3 regions of the Cohnella sp. GCM10020058 genome follow, and region 3 is predicted to be linked to each of the others. Evidence: riboswitches for the same ligand, from Rfam matches in the RefSeq annotation. Region 3 holds a riboswitch; each other region holds the start of a gene.
The links. A riboswitch is a leader RNA that binds a small molecule or an ion and turns the genes downstream of it on or off. The one in region 3 is predicted to bind cobalamin.

Region 1 (5,367 bases), 110 kb from region 3:
AGGCTGCCATCCTTGTTAATCTTGCGGACGCGCAAGCCATCGACCGCATTAAGCATGCTGCCCTGTACGCGTACCGCAGAGATCTCGTTGGCGATGAGCGATTGGTACACGTGATTGTAGTCGCCCATCAGCATGACGTCGCCATCCGTAAAGCTGTAATAACCGCCGTTGTTGGATATCGCCGTATACTTGGAGCTGTCCAGCTCTTTGCCTCTGCCGTCCTGGAATTTGGACAGCTTCGGCAAAGCTTGCTCCTGCGTGCCTTTATAAAGTAATAGGACGTAATAAGACTTTGTCGTGCTGTTATCCGCCGACGTTACGTCAATGCGATGATAGCCGTAATGACTCGTATTCATATGGCCTACGGAAGGATCGAGTTTGCCTTCGAACCACCCTGTGTCGTCTACGCTAACGCTCTGGCCGTCTACCTTCGCCTTCGCGCCTATCGGAACGACGCCGGAGATGCCTACGCCGTTGATGTTGCTCAATCCGGACGTCGCACGCATGAAATAAACGGTGTCGTCATCGTCGAACAGCGCGCTGGCTCCCGTGTAGGTAGGCTGAGCGTTCGCCTGATACATCGCCGTTCGCAGGTCGGAGAGCGCCGTAGATGTGTCATCCTTGACGATAATCATGCTCTGGGGCGCATTCGTTTTGTAAACCGCGCCTTCGACGGACACCTCCGTATTCGCAGTAACGACGTATTGCCCAGGCTTCTCGAAGTGAAGCGTGACCTGCCCGTCGGCGTCCGTCGTTTGTTCCAGGCTCGTGAACGCGCCCAGGTAATCCGTGCCGCGAAGTCCGGTCGTCCCGATCTCCGCGCCGGCAATGGCGCGCGCAGCGTCAGCGCCTTCAGTCGAAGACAAGTCATAGCCTTTTAGCTGCAAGACGACGGGTTCGTTCGGCGCCACGACGATCCGACCCGCATAGGTACCGCCCGCTTGATCCTCGAACCAGCTGTACAGGTTGTTGACCGAGCTTCTTACCCATAGGAACGACACCTCGTCCCCGTTATGAACGACGGTCGTATCCAATTTGTCGAGGCCGATCCGAGTGCCGTTCAATAGCGCGTAGAACGTGTTCGCGCTCGGCTGCTCGTAAGCGCCCGCGACCTGCTTCAATACGCCGTCTTCAAAAACCAGCCGATAATATTTCGTGCTCTTCAGATCCTCGCCGTACACGTCGTATACGGCACGGGCCAGCGCATCGAACATCGTCGCGCTGCCTGCATTGGCCGTCAAGCCGGCGGATTCGTAGCCAAGCGATCGTGCAAATCCGGGCTCGATCGTGCCGAGCGTGCGCGCGGTCTGAATGCCGAGATCGTAATAGGCGGGGCTGTTTAAGCCGTAGTGAATCGTGGCCGGGCCTGCCGGAGGCGCGTCCTCCGCTTCCACAAGCTTAAACGGAACGGAAGTTATGAATATAGCCATAGCCAATACAAAAGAAAATAAAGACCTCATTGTCTTTTTTCGCACATGATTACTCCTCTTCATACGTTTTTACTAAAATTTATGATTCTGTGACGGTCTTTTTTGGTTTACCGGATACCCACAACGCGATTCGCGCGGAACGCTTATCGGTGGCTCACCCGACAGCCGTTCCGGTGGTTCATCCGACCGCTGTTCCGTTGGCTCATCCGACAGCAGCTTCGATAAGTTGGGCGATCGTCGCCCGCGTCGTTCTTTAGCCGCAACTACAAAACCTGCAAATATACATCTTTTAGGGCCGTTGTCGCCCCTTTCGGCCTAAATTCCTGCAAATATGCAGTTATTTTCGCCTTCAAGCCCCATTTCTGGCTTATACTTTGAATTTGCCTGCATATTTGCAGGTTTTTCATCGGGTGTGTCGGGGCGACCGAAAATACCTGTATAAATGCAGGTTTGGAGGCCCGCCCAAACTCCGAAAGCTCCGCCACGCCAAAAGCACACTCGCCTTCCTCGAATCGCTCGTCCACGCTCGCCCGTCCACGCTCGTCCGTCCACGCTCGTCCGTCCACGAATCGCCCATCCACGCTCGCCCGTCCACGCCGCCCGCCCATCCACGAATCGCCCGTCCACGCCGCCCGCCCATCCTCGAATCGCTCGTCCTCGAATCGCTCGTTCACGCTCGCCCGCCCACAAATCGCCGCATCAAAAAGCCCTTGATTCCTGAGAATCAAGGGCTGCCTGTCGCTGCCGTGACCGATTGAGGCAGACAACAAAAAAAGCACCGCCTCCATCATCCGTAGAGTCTGTGAACAACAAGTCAAGGCAGGTCTCCTGGCTATGCGTCATCGCTCCGCTAGTCCTTCCCGGCTTGCGCCAGTGGCACTTCTAGCGTCGCTCTTCATTTACAGTGGCGGGACCGCGCCGGATTTTCACCGGACTTCCCTTTTAAGCAATGCCAAAAAGTAGACATTGCACCTTGACTTGGTCTATTCAATTATTACGATCATATACGCATGTACCCTGTTTGTCTATGCTGCGTTAAGACGCTGACTTATGTCTCTAGTTTGCTTGATTCATTTAAATGCTAAAAAGGAACAATAAACAAAAGCGCGCTTATCTAAACAAAAAGCAGTTTAGTCCGTCGTTCCGGACCAAGCTGCTTTTTTTCTTTGCCTGCTTATGCTTCTAAAATAGGCTTTTTTCGTATGCTCGTAAGCTCAAAGGCTTCTTTAGGTTTTCCTTCATCAACATAGCATCGCATCGCCGTATCAAATCCGAAAATAGGATGTCCACACAGCCTGCTAATATGCAAAAAGAGGAAAATGGCGTTTTAGCCGCCGACCTTCAATTGCTTCGTAAACGCAAAATGATCGTTTGGGTACATCAAATGAATCGTAATCGTGTAATCGCCGGCTGAAGGAAAGGTGTGACTGGACGAATAGCTGTCCCCTTCTTTAACGGCATCGATCAGACTCGGCAGATCGTTTTTGGAGTTGATCTGAAACTGAACCTTGGCTTCCTCGGCCGCAAATTTCTTATTATCAATCGTGGCGATCAGCTTGGTTGCTTGTCCCGCCGCGGGGGGCGACGGCTCGCTAGTCAGCGTAACCTCCGAAAACTTCAGCGTTTGCTGCTTCCCCGACGCCCCGCACCCGGCCAGCATTAACAGAAAGGCAATAGCTGCTACTATGCTTAGCGCACGCAGCGAATTTCCGTAAGCCTTCATTTCCTGTTCCCCTTCCGTAAGTCGCACATGTCCTGAGATCATCCATCATACGCTGTCCACTCAGCATAAACAAATTGCCCCTGCGTCAAATGACCAAAAAGGGCTAGAACTTCTTTTATAAAAGAGTCCAATTAAAAGAGTTCAAAAAATGTCCATATCAAGCATCAAGACATCATGATTCCGACTACGATCCAAACAAGATACCAAATCAAAAGAGGTGATAATAACAGGATAATAACAGCAATCAAGATGAGGGTCGGCCAATGAGGCTTAGGCATACGTATTGGATTTTTTACAGTTTGTTGACCACTATAACAAGAAGCACACTTTTGGTACGGATTCATTTGGCGGCATCGGAGGCAAATCGGTATTCCGCAATGCGTGCAACAGGCCACTGCGACCCATTCAGGATGTCGATAACATTGCATGGGAACCTCTGTCGTTTTTATTAAATATTAGCATGGTCCGCGAACCTTTTATAGGCGAAATTCATATGTATGAGCAATAATGGTTCAGCGCGGAAGGGGCGATGGGACGCGATGCTGGTCTTCATCCTCAATCCGGATCATCGGGCGCTCCCGCCAAGGCTCACGCAAAACGATGTCCTGAGTGCCTTTCCGCTCTGGCGATGCGAGATCGTGGAAGGCGCAATCGGCGAACGAATGAACGCCATCCTGGACGGTTATAACGCCCCCTTTTTCCTTACGCTGCTCGCTGGCGAACGGTTGAACGCCGGCTGCCTGGCAGGCTTACGGACGCTCGGCGATCAGTTGGACGACGAAACCGCATGCCTGTGTCCGAGCGTCGCCCCCGACCGTCGCGGTCCCGTCGTATGGCGCACTTCGGCCGTTCAAGAAAACGACGGTTTCGCCGATTGCGACTGGCTGCCTTTTCAATCGCTGGTTCTAATCGACATGATGAACCGGCTTTCTCAAGGCTGGCGAATAGCCGAGCTGCCCGCAGCATTATGGCAGCCGGGCGTTTATCCCCGACCGGCTGCCTGGCGCAAAGCGCCGGAGATGCGCGAGCGGATCGCGCCGCTGCTACGAAGCCGCCCGGTCCCGTCTTTATCCGCCGGAACGCCGTTTTTTTCCGTCGCGCTATGCGCTTACAATGCTGCCGCCACCTTGTGCTGGTCCATTCGCAGCGTGCTCGCGCAAGCGGATGGAGACTGGGAGCTATTTGTGGTGAACGACGGATCAGACGACGAAACGGCGGCGCTGCTGACACGGCTTCCCGATGACCCGCGCATCCGAATTTTGACCCATGCCCGCAATCAAGGGAAAGTGCGCTGCCTGAACGAGGCGCTGGCCGCATCGCGAGGACGCTGGCTGCTGGAGCTGGATGCGGACGATTGGCTCGCGGACGATTGTCTGACGCAATTTCGAAAACAGATCGCCGATTCGGAAAAACCTTGCGGCTTATGGTACGCAGATCACGACGAATGGCTGGAGCGCCCTGAGGGCGAACCGCTTTTTCGCCGAACCGCGAAGGCCATGACCGAATTCGACGAAACTAAGCTTCTGGAAGCTGCCTCCCCTCTCGCCCCTCGCTTATACAGGACGGAAGCGCTGAGACGGCTGGGGGGCTGGTGGGAGCACGGTTTGTTCGACGGCCGGCTGTATGAGGATTTTCAAATGATCGTCCGTCTGGCCCGCCTATACCCGGTCCGTCGCATCCCTGCCGCCCTCTACCATCGCCGGCTGCGGGCCGACAGCGTCACGCGCACGAATCTGGATGGATACGCGGCTTGGAAAAGCTGGTTCGAGCATGCGGTCCGAAAATAAGGTTAAGGCAGAATCCGAATATAGTGAATTTTGGACGAGACGACTTCGACGGTGCCCGACACCTGCGTATATGAATTTTCGACGGCTTGAACAACCAGCGTGCCGGGCGTGACGTCGAGGAGAACGCCGGAGATGAATTGACTCTCCTGGTATACCTCGATGTGACTTCCGACGATCATAGACAACCTCGCTGTAAAATGCACGTTCTTCCCGCCTCCTCCGATCTATTTTCAGACTATGGAAATGATGCTGACGACCCGCACGATCACGATCGTGCCGCCGGGCTCCCGGATCTCCGCATAATCTTCGCCGACGGCAACCAGCGTGCCGAGCACGGTGCCGGACGGCGTCTCGACCGTGATCGAGCTGCCGATACGCGCCTGCAGCATCGGAAGAATCGCTTGCTCAGCCGCCGTCAGGTCGGCTA
Region 2 (5,367 bases), on a different contig from region 3:
CTCAGCCGGACTTCGGAGACGCCGCTGACGCGGGCAGGGACGAAGCTTTACGCTGCGTTGTGGGATGAGCTTGCGGAGTAATACGGCGAGGATCTCGCGATCCTTATGAGTCTGCAAAAGGGCAGATGGCAGATGATGCTTTATCACAAATAAACCGAAAAAGAGATCGTGACCTGCATCAGCATCTGGAGCATGGATCCGGACGAGGCCGTTGCGCTCGCTCATTTATACTTGGAGGCGCCTTCTTCCTGACGTATCTCGTCTTCAATATAAGGAAACGGCCGATAACGGAGCGCGAGGCGCTGTTATCGGCCGAATAATTATTGTGCGCCTGCAATCTCGGCAACCGTCTTCGCCAGCGGCGTCGCCGGACGTCCGAGCAGCTTCTCCAGATCGCCGCTCTCCACGTCGAGCGTGCCTGCGCGAATCGCCTGCTGGATCGCGGTGACGATGGGCAGGGCGAACTCCGGCACGCCGGCGCTCTTCATGATCGCTGCGTAAGTATCGTCGTCGACCTGCTGCAACGGAACTTCGCGTCCTAGCGCCTCGGAAGCCACGCTTGCAAGCTCAGCGTACGTACGAAGCGGTCCGCCGAGCTCATACACTTTGTTCTCGTGTCCGGAGCCGGCGAGTACAGCCGCAGCGGCTTCCGCATAGTCGGCGCGTGCAGCCCAGCCAACTTTGCCGTCGCCGGCAGACGTAACGAGCGGGGCGCCTGCGACGATGCCCTGGATCGCGCCGGCTTCATTTTCAATATACCAGTTGTTGCGCAAAAAGGCGTGAGGGATGCCTGCCGCGCGAATCGCGTTTTCCGTTGCACGGTGCACTTCCGCCAGGAAGAGCTCGCTCTCTTGGGCGTTAGGCGCGCTGGTATAGGCGATGAAGCCGACGCCTGCGCTGCGCGCTGCCTCCACGGCGTTGGCGTGCTGGCGAATCCGCGTCTCCGTGTCTCCGTCCGTCGAGACGATCAGCAGGCGATCGATGCCCGCGAAGGCTTGCCCGAGCGAAGCGGGGTCGTCAAAGTCGCCGCGCCGAACGTCCACGCCTTGCTCCGCCAACGCCGCCGCCTTATGCGGATCGCGAACGCTGACGGCGACTTGCTCCGCGGGAACGCGGTCAAGAAGCGCCCTTACGATGAGAGAACCGAGGTGGCCCGTTGCGCCTGTCACTAGCAATTTCATTGAATTCAACCTCCTGATGGGAATCGTAATCGATAGCCTCCGCATTTCGGCGCAAGATGATACGGTTTGCGTTGGCATCTGTTGTAACCATAATAGCTACAACGAGAGCCCGAGTCAAGACTTCAATCCAGGAGCAAATTTTTCCCGGGCGGAACTGGCGGCCTCTCGGCAGATGTCCAGGACAGTATGTTTCCCTTTTCATAGACAAAGATCGGACGACCCGCTATCATTAGGTCATAACTGCATATCCTCGTACCAGGCGCGCGCATGCTGCCATGCCGCTTAATAGGGAAGTCCGGTGAGAGTCCGGCGCGGTCCCGCCACTGTATATGCCGAGCGCTCCGAGCACTGCCACTGTTCATTCGAATGGGAAGGCGTCGGAAACGCGATGAAGCAGAGCCAGGAGACCTGCCTCGATACGAATGGATTCCGTCTGCTTCGCGGAGTGAGCGGCGGGATCGGCTGTGCCGGCTAAACCGCCCTGGGCGGATGTATTCTGCTGCGCCGTGCCTTGCTGTGATTCGAATCACTCCCGTTTTTGGAGTGGTTTTTTTGTTGCAGCACGGGCGGTATGTTGGCAAGGGGACTCATCATTATTTGTTGAAAAGGGGAATGACTCATGTTGGGCTTTAAACGCTTCAAATCGCTGGCATCGCTCGCGCTGTCGGTATCGCTGGCGGTTGCCGGGCTGTCGGCTACGCTGCCTGCGGACAAGAGCTACGCCGAGAGCGCAAGCGCGACGACGGTCGCCGCTTCCGTCAACGTCCAATCCGATATCCAGGCCGCCGTTGGTTATGTCAACGCGAACGGCGGGGTTTCCTCGGATTGGCTGGCCCTCAGCTTCGCGCGCGCGGGACAAGCCGTACCCGCCGACTATGCGGCGAAGCTGACTGCCGGCGTTGAGACCGAGTGGACCAAGGCTTCGCCGGATCCGACGGCGCTGGCGCGCTTCGCGCTGGTCGCGAACGCGATCGGTCTGGACGCTCGCAGCATCGGCGGCCACGACTTGATTGCGAAGCTGGCGAGCTATCCGTCCTTCGCCAATGTGTACGCCGATATCTTTGTGCTGCTTGCGCTTGATTCGGGCAACTACGAGCTGCCTGCCGGCACCGCGTGGACGCGCGGCGATCTGGTCGCGGCGGTCGTCTCCGGCATCGACGGCTCCACAGTCCCCGATCTGTACGGCATGGCGCTCAGCGCCCTGGGCAAGTACAAGGACCGCCCCGAGGTTGCTGCCGCGGCAGAGAAGGCTGTCGCGTGGCTGTCTACGAATCTCGCCAACGAAAATAGCGAGGCGATCGCGCAAACGATCATCGGTCTTGCCGCCTACGGCATCGATCCGGCGGACGCGAAGTTCGCCAAGAACGGATCGAACCTGATCCAGCGCTTGCTGGCGTTCAAGAATACGGACGGCGGCTTCAAGCACGAGCTGTCCGATACCGCATCGGACAAGGCGTTCGCCACCGAGCAGGCGCTGCGCGCGTTGGCCGCTTACGGGATATTCGGCGCATCGCATCGTTCCGTGTACGTCAACGCTGCCAGCCAATGGGTCGCGACGGGGGTCGCCGTAGAAGGGCTGAACGGCCCGTTGGCTGCGTTGAGCGCTACGCAAGCGGTGTATGCGTGGGACGCGCTTGTAGAGATCGCCGATCGCAACAAGCTGAAGCTTGGCTACACGGAAGATCCGCAATACGGCAAGTTCTTGTCCGCCATCGGAGACGCTGCAGGCGATCAGAGCGTCTACTGGCTGTTCGCGGTCAAGCGCGGAGGCGCTTATGCAACGGTCGACACCTCGCTTGAGAAATTCCGGCTGCAGGCGGGCGACGAGTTGTACCTGTATCTGTCGGGCTCGGATAGCGGCCTCGTAAAGTCCGTCACGGCAAAGGCGGCTGCGGGCGGCTCCACTGCAGTGAACGTGCAGTACACCTATTACGACAGCAGCTACAAGGAAGTAACGGGACCGGCGGCCGGCGTACAGGTCGCGATCGGCGGGCAGACAGCTACGACGGACGCGAATGGCACGGCGACCTTCAAGGGCTTGTCCGCAGGCGAGCTGGCCTACACGGTGACGGGATACCGTGCCGGCGCTGCGCCGCTCGTGCTTAAGTATTCGGGCACGGCAGCCGTGAACGCAGGCCAGGCAAGCGGCGATTCGTTCGCGGACGCGGCCGATATCTCTTCCTGGGCGAGCGGTGCCGTGAACGAAGCTTACGCGGCCGGCTGGCTGCAAGGCGTAAGCACGACGGAGCTGAAATTCGCGCCGAAGCAGCAGCTGACCCGCGTGCAGTTCGCCGCGCTGATTCTGCGCCTGCTCGGCGAAACACCGGCTTCGGGTGCCAAGCAGGCGTTCGCGGACGTCGCACCGGGTGCTTGGTACTTCGATGCAGTCATGACGGCGAAGTCCAAGGGGCTGATCGGCGGCGTAACGGCGACGTCGTTCAAGCCGAACGAGGCCATTTCCCGTCAAGATCTGGCGGTTGTGCTGACCCGAGCCTTCAAGCTTGACGGCTCGGGATCGAAGACCGCCTTCTCCGATCAAGGCCAGATCTCCGGCTACGCGCTCGCGTCGGTCCGCGCGGTTTACGACAAGGGCTTGCTAAAAGGCACCTCCGGCACCGCGTTCGATCCGAAGGCCAAGGTGACCCGCGAGATGGCAGCCGTCATCGCGTCGAACCTGCTGAAGCAGGGTTTGATCTCCAAGTAAACGCAGCATAAGCGCAACGAAATAGACGTCGCAGGCCACAAATGCCTGCGACGTCTATTCGCTGTTTGCCTATTCTTCCAGTTGTGCAGCCAGACGCCGTATCCGATCTACGGGCAGTTCGGACAAGCGGCTTACGGTGACGATGTCTGTACCGGCTTTCAATAAATTAAGCGCGACGGCAACTTTGCCCTGCTCAATGCCCAGCTCCCTGCCCTGCGCAACACCTAATTCCCTGCCTTCCTCCAGACCCTGCTCCCGCGCATCCTTCAAAAAGCTAATCCGATCCCGGTTTGCTTTTTCCCTTGCCTCGTACAGCATGCGGGTCATGTCGTCTTCGCTCAGATGGCTCAGCCGTTCCTCGGCCGTCCGAATCGTCGGGTCCATGGCGATCAGCTCCTCCAATTGTTCGTGAGTCGTGCGTTCGTCCAGAAACCTCAGCCACCGGTGCAGCGGGTCCGTCAGGGCGTAAGGGGCCGAGCGAAACTTCGGAAACTCGATAAAGTGCAGTTCAATCAGGTCCGTCAGCCTGAATTGCCGCTCGGCATCCTCATATAAATGAAACGAGCGATGGAAGCCTTCCAGGGGCAGAAAGGAATAGTCCAGCATATTGATGCAGATCGTTCTTTTGAGCTGGCCGTAATCCTCGCCTTCGCGAATCGAATCCGCAAGGAGCCGCCCCATGTAAAACAGGCTCCGCTTCTCCATATGCCGATACCGGCCCACCTGCATCTCTACGTTGATCTGCTCCCGTTCCGCCGTCTCGCAGCGAATGTCGAGCACGCCTTCTTTGTCTTCGACGAGGCGCTTGGTGAGCAGCTTGCCGTCCAGCACGACAAGGTCCGCGATCGCGTCCCGTTCGCTTCTGCGCAGGACCGCATTAAGCAGCCCGATCAGCAGCGGCTTGCTGTCGATCTCGCCGAACAGACGCTTGAACAAGTAATCGTTTTTCGGATTCAACCGTTTTTTCATACCGTTTTGCCTCCAGTATATCATAATCGCGCAATTGTCCGAACGGCGCCGCGCGCCCGGAAAACGCAAAAAACGCGCCCTTCGCCTTCCTGTACGAAAACACAGGATCGACGCAGGGCGCGTGCTTCGCGCCTTGAACTGCTGTTAACTTATTTGATTCATCGTCACCCAGAGCGCCTGCAATGTCAAGAGAGAGCGGGCTGTATGACGGTATCTTCCGCTTCCACGGCTGTCGTTTTGATCGTAAATACGAATGCCGCGCCTTGGAATACGTCTTTTTTCGCATAAATTCGTCCGCCCATCAGCTCCACCAGCGTCTTGCAGATCGACAGTCCGAGTCCCGTGCCGCCGTTCTTGCCGCCCTGCGTTCCTTCGAGCTGGGAGAACGGCTGGAACAGCCTGTGGTATTGCCCTTCCGGGATGCCCGCTCCGGTATCCGCCACGGCGAATTCCAGCTCCAGCTCCGCGTCCTGCCGGCGCAGCAGCCGTGCATAGACGCGAACGCCGCCTGTA
Region 3 (5,367 bases):
GATCGTTTTCAACGTATGCGGCGCTCTTTCCCTTCAAGCCTGTGAAGGTCAGCGTGATAAACCTGTCGAACGTCACCCGAACCGTTCCGCCCATCGCGAACGCCTTCGCAATAGAATCCAGTTTCATGCCGCTTGCCGCGATGCCGCCGATTTTCTCGTTTAGCGTCGGGTCGGCTGCCTCGATCGCCGTAAGCAGCTCAACCTTAGACGGATCGCCGCTCTTGATCTGTGTGCCTTGCGGAATAAAAGCGGACACGTTGCCCTTCGTGACGGATAACGCTGGAAGATTGCTGTCCGTCGCCGTATTCAGGCTAACCTTCGATCCGGAATCCGCCGGAATCGTAACCGTTACTTGCTTGTTCTGGTCGTAAGGATAGAGCGTAAGGCTGTAATCGTTCGTGTCCAGCGGGATATCGACGACCGGCGTCAAACCGTCCGGCAGCGGCAAATCGATTACTTTGGGCGCTGCCGGATCGACGGCATCCGTCATATCGTACAGCCGGTTCTCGCTCTTCGTATATCGATCGTATGCGATGAGCGCATAAGTGCCCTGGTCGGTCGCCATGCTGTCTACTTTGCCAGTCAGTACGTGCTTGAAGCCGCCATCGGGAGCGCCAAATGACAATAACGCCTCCAGAACGGACATGCCTTGCTTGACGAATCGCGCATCCGTCGCCGAATCGATGCCCAGAGCGGATAGCGCCGTAACGACCTGCGCGATGCTCTCGCTGCTGGTGCTTCCGAAGTTCGTAAAGCTGCCCAGGTTGTTCTGTTTAGCAGACAGCCAGACGATCGCCCGATCGACCGCCGCCCGTACCGAATCGTCGGACGCGTAATACGGTGCGAGCGACTGCATCGCCATCGCGGTCAGATCGACGTCGGCCGTAACCGTGCTGAAGCCCCAGCCGCCGGCCTGTTCGGTGCCTTTTTTCACTTCATTGTTCAGCATATATTGAATGAGGTTTTCTCTGGTCGCTTGTTTTTTGCCTTGCGCGGCGGTCGGGAACGCATAGCCGCGCGTATCCATTGCGATCAGCGCCCAGATCGGACCGTTGATGCCTTGCTTAAGGAGATAATCGTAATCGGACAAAGCCTGCGTCGCGTCAAAGCCCCCGACGTCATGCGGGTCCTTGGCGATTGAAGCCAATCCTAGAATAAGACGCGAGTGTTCTGTGCTTTTGCTCTTATCGAGTACGCCGTCGTTCTGAGCGGCTAACGAACTAATTTTCGCCGTGACATTGTCGTAATACTTCGCATAATAGCTTGCAGGTATATCGTAATGCCCGCGCGCGAGCGACAGTACCGACCATTCGCCTCCGAGCGTTCCGAAGGTCGGTTCTTTTACCGTATTCGCAATCCAGGCGAGGTTTTTGCCGAGCTGATCTCCGACGATGCCCGATAGATCATAGTAAACCGTAAACGTCCGAAGCGCCGAGTTACCTGCGTTATCCTTAGCCGTAACGACGATCGTATTGGCGCCTACGATCAGGTTGGCCGTATATTGACTACCCTTGGTCGTAAGTGCGGTGCCGTTCAAGGTCACTGTCGGGACGATGCCGGGCGTACCCGCGTCAGTTGCGGTTACTTGAAAGCTCAGTTGTTTCGTATGTAGATAAGCCTGGTCTTCGATGCCGGCGATCGTGAGCTCCGGCTTGACGACGTCCCATCCGAGTCCGTCCGCCAGTTCCGTTAACGCCCGGTCGACGCTTTCTTGCGTGCTCTCGATATTTTCAAGCACTGCGTACGCATGCGAATACGAGACGGCTATCGTCGGATCGGAAAGCAGCGTATCTCTGGCTGGATCTCCATTGACCTTGCCGATCAGTGCCGTCAATTCATCCTTATCGGCTGAATCTATATAGCCACTGCCGCCTGAATGGTCCAGATCCGCACCGTAGCCCCACACCGTGAACTGCGTGCGGACGACGTCGCCGTCATGCGGGAGGTAAGCCGACAATCCGACCGGCGGGAATTCCCCGTTGACTTCGTACATCCAGCCTGACATCGGCGTATAGTCAAATTCGCCGAGCCATTCGGAATCCTGCCGCCCGCCGAGCGTCTCATTGCCTAACGCGATTTGTTCGAGTATGTAGTCCGGCACATGCGCTTCTTGCACCGAGTCTCGTACATCGGATAAATAGAAAGCGCCGTCGACAGTCCCTGTATGCTTGATATTTTCTTCGCCCAAAACCCGGGCGATGACGGCCGCGCCGTTCTCTCCGGCGTAAAAGGGCACACGGGTAGGCTCCAGCTTGTAGCCTTGACCCAGCGTGAACTTCTCGACACTCAACGTGATATAACCTTCGAGCGCTCCCGCCGCCTCAGCGGCGCCAGTCGTTCCTGCGCCTGCCGCAAACATCGAAAACGCGACGCTTAGCGTGAGCAGCCAGGCCGTTATTTTTCTCATCATGGTGAATGATCCCTGCTTCCCATTCATTATGCTTGCTGATTCGCGATGTGAACGCAATAAAAGAACCTCTTAACGGAATCGTCAAGAGGTTCTAGACCGAGAACGCCAAATAACCAGGCAGCCTCAACTAAAACACCCCCTATCGCTCGTAGAGTTGTCGGTGTGTCATTCAGGCAGGTCTTCTGGCTCGAGAATCATCGTCTCATGCCGCCTTCCCGGAACATCCAGTGGCGTATGGCATAAAGCTCATCTCTTACAGCGGCGGGACCGCGCGGGAATTGCACCCGCTTCCCTTTTAACCCGTCCATAACGCTAGAAAGCAAATCATGACGGGCACCTGAAATGAAAGTATTCAATTAGACTTGATCATCATAGCGGAATATCATGCCTTTGTCATGGATGGTTTATGGCAATTTAATGAATACCGCAAAAGAGCCCGAAGACCAAAAGTCTCCGGGCTGAAACTATGGGATGCAAAGCCTGTCCGCACTTACAGACGCCAGCCAGGCAGCATCGACTTCGTGTTTTGCAGCATGCGGTCGAACAATTGCTCCGCACGATCGCGCGGTATCGTCACCAACGGATCGTTCAAAAATGCCTCCAGTGCCAGGCTTTTATCCTGCTTTAGCGCGGCCTGCAGCGTCGTCTCCTGGTTCGTGACATGGCGCAGCACCATCTCATGAACGGCGTCCGGCAGTCTGCCGGCTACGACCGGGCGAACGGAGTCGAAGGCGAACACGGCATTCGTTTCCACGACCGCGCCGGCCGGCAGGTCCGTCGATTGTCCGCGATTCGTCAGGTTTACGTTCGTGATCAACTCACCCATGCCGAGCAGCGATTTGATCATGTCGATGCCCTCTTCCCCCGTCGGCTTCAGCGTAAAGCTTTCTTCTCCGGCAGCCAACCGGTCGCCGTCGGCATGCAGCTTCTGCTGATTGAGGATGCGCCAGTCGACCTTCGTCAAGCTGAACTTCCAATCCCGAACCGCCTCCGGATCCCGGAGATACTGATCTCCCGGCATAAACTCGGCCAAGTGCCGGTCGCCGGCGGCAGCAATAACGCCGTACCGGCGGAACAGGTCGAACTTCACCCGCTGCGCCGACGCAAAGTGATCGTTCAGCCAGTGACCCTTGCGGCTGCCCTCGAACCCTTCCTCGTAAAATTCGTCTACAAACTCCTTATACAGGGGAAACAGATCGATTCCCTCATAAGACGCCTGGTCCAGCCAGGTAAAGTGGTTGATCCCGAGCACGTTTACCTTGATCTCCCTGCGGTCCACCTTGGCAATCCCGAGCTTGCGCTCGACCATTTGGGCCAGCAGATGCTGCGTTCCGAACACTTCGTGGCAGCAGCCGATCGCTTTGATCCCCGGGAACACTTCATACAGCGTCCGCGTGCACAGCGTCATCGGATTGGTGTAGTTGATTACCCACGCTTCCGGCGCATGCGCCTTGATCGCACCGGCAATCTCGACATACTGCGGTATCGTCCGCAGCGCGCGCAGAAGGCCGCCCGGACCTACCGTGTCGCCGACGGACTGGTAGATGCCGTATTCTTCAGGCAGATGAACATCGGATGCCATCAACTCGAAGGAGCCGGGAAGGATGGAGATGATGACGAAGTCCGCGCCTTTGAGCGCTTCCGGCAGTGTTCGGGCAGCTTCGTACCGCCACTTGCCGGGCGCATCGTCCCGTTCTGCCAGCCTGTTGCCGATGACCGCATTTTGCGCTGCTGCATCGTATTGCAGGTCGTACAGCCTGACGACGCCCGACAGATTCGGCTCCATCGCGAGGTCGCTCATCAACCCCCAGGCCCATCCGCGCGAACCGCCGCCGATATAGGCGATTTGTACGTCTCTATGCTTCTCTCCGCTTGCTTGTTGCATAGCCGCCACGCTCCTTATCCTTTCAAACCTGTGGTAGAAATTCCTTCTACAAAGTATTTCTGCGCAAAGAAGAACAGCAAAATACAAGGCAGAACGCCAGTCACCGACATCGCCAGCACCTGATTCCACGATACGACGGATGACGCGTCAAGCGACATGCGCAGGCCGAGGGACACGGTGAAGTTTTTTACGCTGCTGATATAAATGATCGAGTTAAAAAAGTCGTTCCAGGTCCAGATGAACTGGAAGATGCCGACCGAAAAAATCGCTGGCTTGCTCAGCGGCAGAAGGACGCGAATAAGCACCATAAAGGAATTGCAGCCGTCGATGATCGCCGCTTCGTCCAGATCTCGCGGCAGCCCGCGGAAAAACTGAATAAGCATGTAGATAAAGAACGCGGACGTCGCGAACCCGGCAGGTACGATAAAAGGCAAATAGGAATCCAGCCATCCGAGATTGCGGAACAAAATATACCGCGGGATAATAATCGTCGATTCCGGCAGCATGAGCGTCGCCATCATGAGCGAGAACAGCAGCGTCTGCAGCGGGAAACGAAAGCGTGCGAAGCCATAGGCGACCAATACGCTTGAGGCGATCGTCAGGACGACGGTCGGTACGACAAGTTTAAGCGTGTTTAAGAAGAAATCGGAGAAGCCGTATTGACCGTTCCCCTTCCAGCCCAGCTGGTAGGAATTCCAGACATAAGTATGCGCAAAGAGCTTGCTGGAGCCGAATATATCCTCGTTCGTTTTAAAGGAAGAAACGAACAGCCAGATCAGGGGGTAAATCATGATGAACCCGAGGACGATGAGCAGTACGTAAAAACCCGCTCGTCCCAGCGCGCCGCGTCTTGCCAACGTCATTTGGCCTTCCCCCCGTCCTCGTAGTACACCCATCGGTTCGATGTCCGGAAGATAACGGCGGTAACGATCATAATGATGATGAACAAGATCCAGGAAAGCGCCGAGGCGTAACCCATTTTAAAGAACGAGAACGCTTCTTGATAGAGTTTGAGCGCGTAGAGAAAGGTTGATTTCATCGGTCCGCCGCTCGTAATGACAAACGCACCGGT

Region 1: it holds a riboswitch for cobalamin, as region 3 does, so the genes downstream of both, ACFSR7_RS30045 (hypothetical protein) here and ACFSR7_RS30465 (S-layer homology domain-containing protein) in region 3, are expected to answer to the same signal.
Region 2: it holds a riboswitch for cobalamin, as region 3 does, so the genes downstream of both, ACFSR7_RS17730 (S-layer homology domain-containing protein) here and ACFSR7_RS30465 (S-layer homology domain-containing protein) in region 3, are expected to answer to the same signal.

The regions. Positions count from the first base shown of each region.
Region 1 is NZ_JBHUJV010000017.1:591,009-596,375, reverse strand. It holds gene ACFSR7_RS30050 (S-layer homology domain-containing protein) at 1-1,475, opposite strand, end outside; gene ACFSR7_RS30045 (hypothetical protein) at 1,694-2,221, opposite strand; cobalamin riboswitch at 2,232-2,421, opposite strand; gene ACFSR7_RS30040 (FixH family protein) at 2,758-3,153, opposite strand; gene ACFSR7_RS30035 (glycosyltransferase family 2 protein) at 3,693-4,940, shown strand; gene ACFSR7_RS30030 (hypothetical protein) at 4,943-5,143, opposite strand; gene ACFSR7_RS30025 (DUF2642 domain-containing protein) at 5,171-5,367, opposite strand, start outside.
Region 2 is NZ_JBHUJV010000009.1:506,440-511,806, forward strand. It holds gene ACFSR7_RS17720 (LysR family transcriptional regulator) at 1-81, shown strand, start outside; gene ACFSR7_RS17725 (SDR family oxidoreductase) at 321-1,181, opposite strand; cobalamin riboswitch at 1,423-1,611, shown strand; gene ACFSR7_RS17730 (S-layer homology domain-containing protein) at 1,801-3,885, shown strand; gene ACFSR7_RS17735 (Rpn family recombination-promoting nuclease/putative transposase) at 3,955-4,854, opposite strand; gene ACFSR7_RS17740 (ATP-binding protein) at 5,040-5,367, opposite strand, start outside.
Region 3 is NZ_JBHUJV010000017.1:698,145-703,511, reverse strand. It holds gene ACFSR7_RS30465 (S-layer homology domain-containing protein) at 1-2,410, opposite strand, end outside; cobalamin riboswitch at 2,566-2,766, opposite strand; gene ACFSR7_RS30460 (family 4 glycosyl hydrolase) at 2,901-4,295, opposite strand; gene ACFSR7_RS30455 (carbohydrate ABC transporter permease) at 4,310-5,158, opposite strand; gene ACFSR7_RS30450 (carbohydrate ABC transporter permease) at 5,155-5,367, opposite strand, start outside.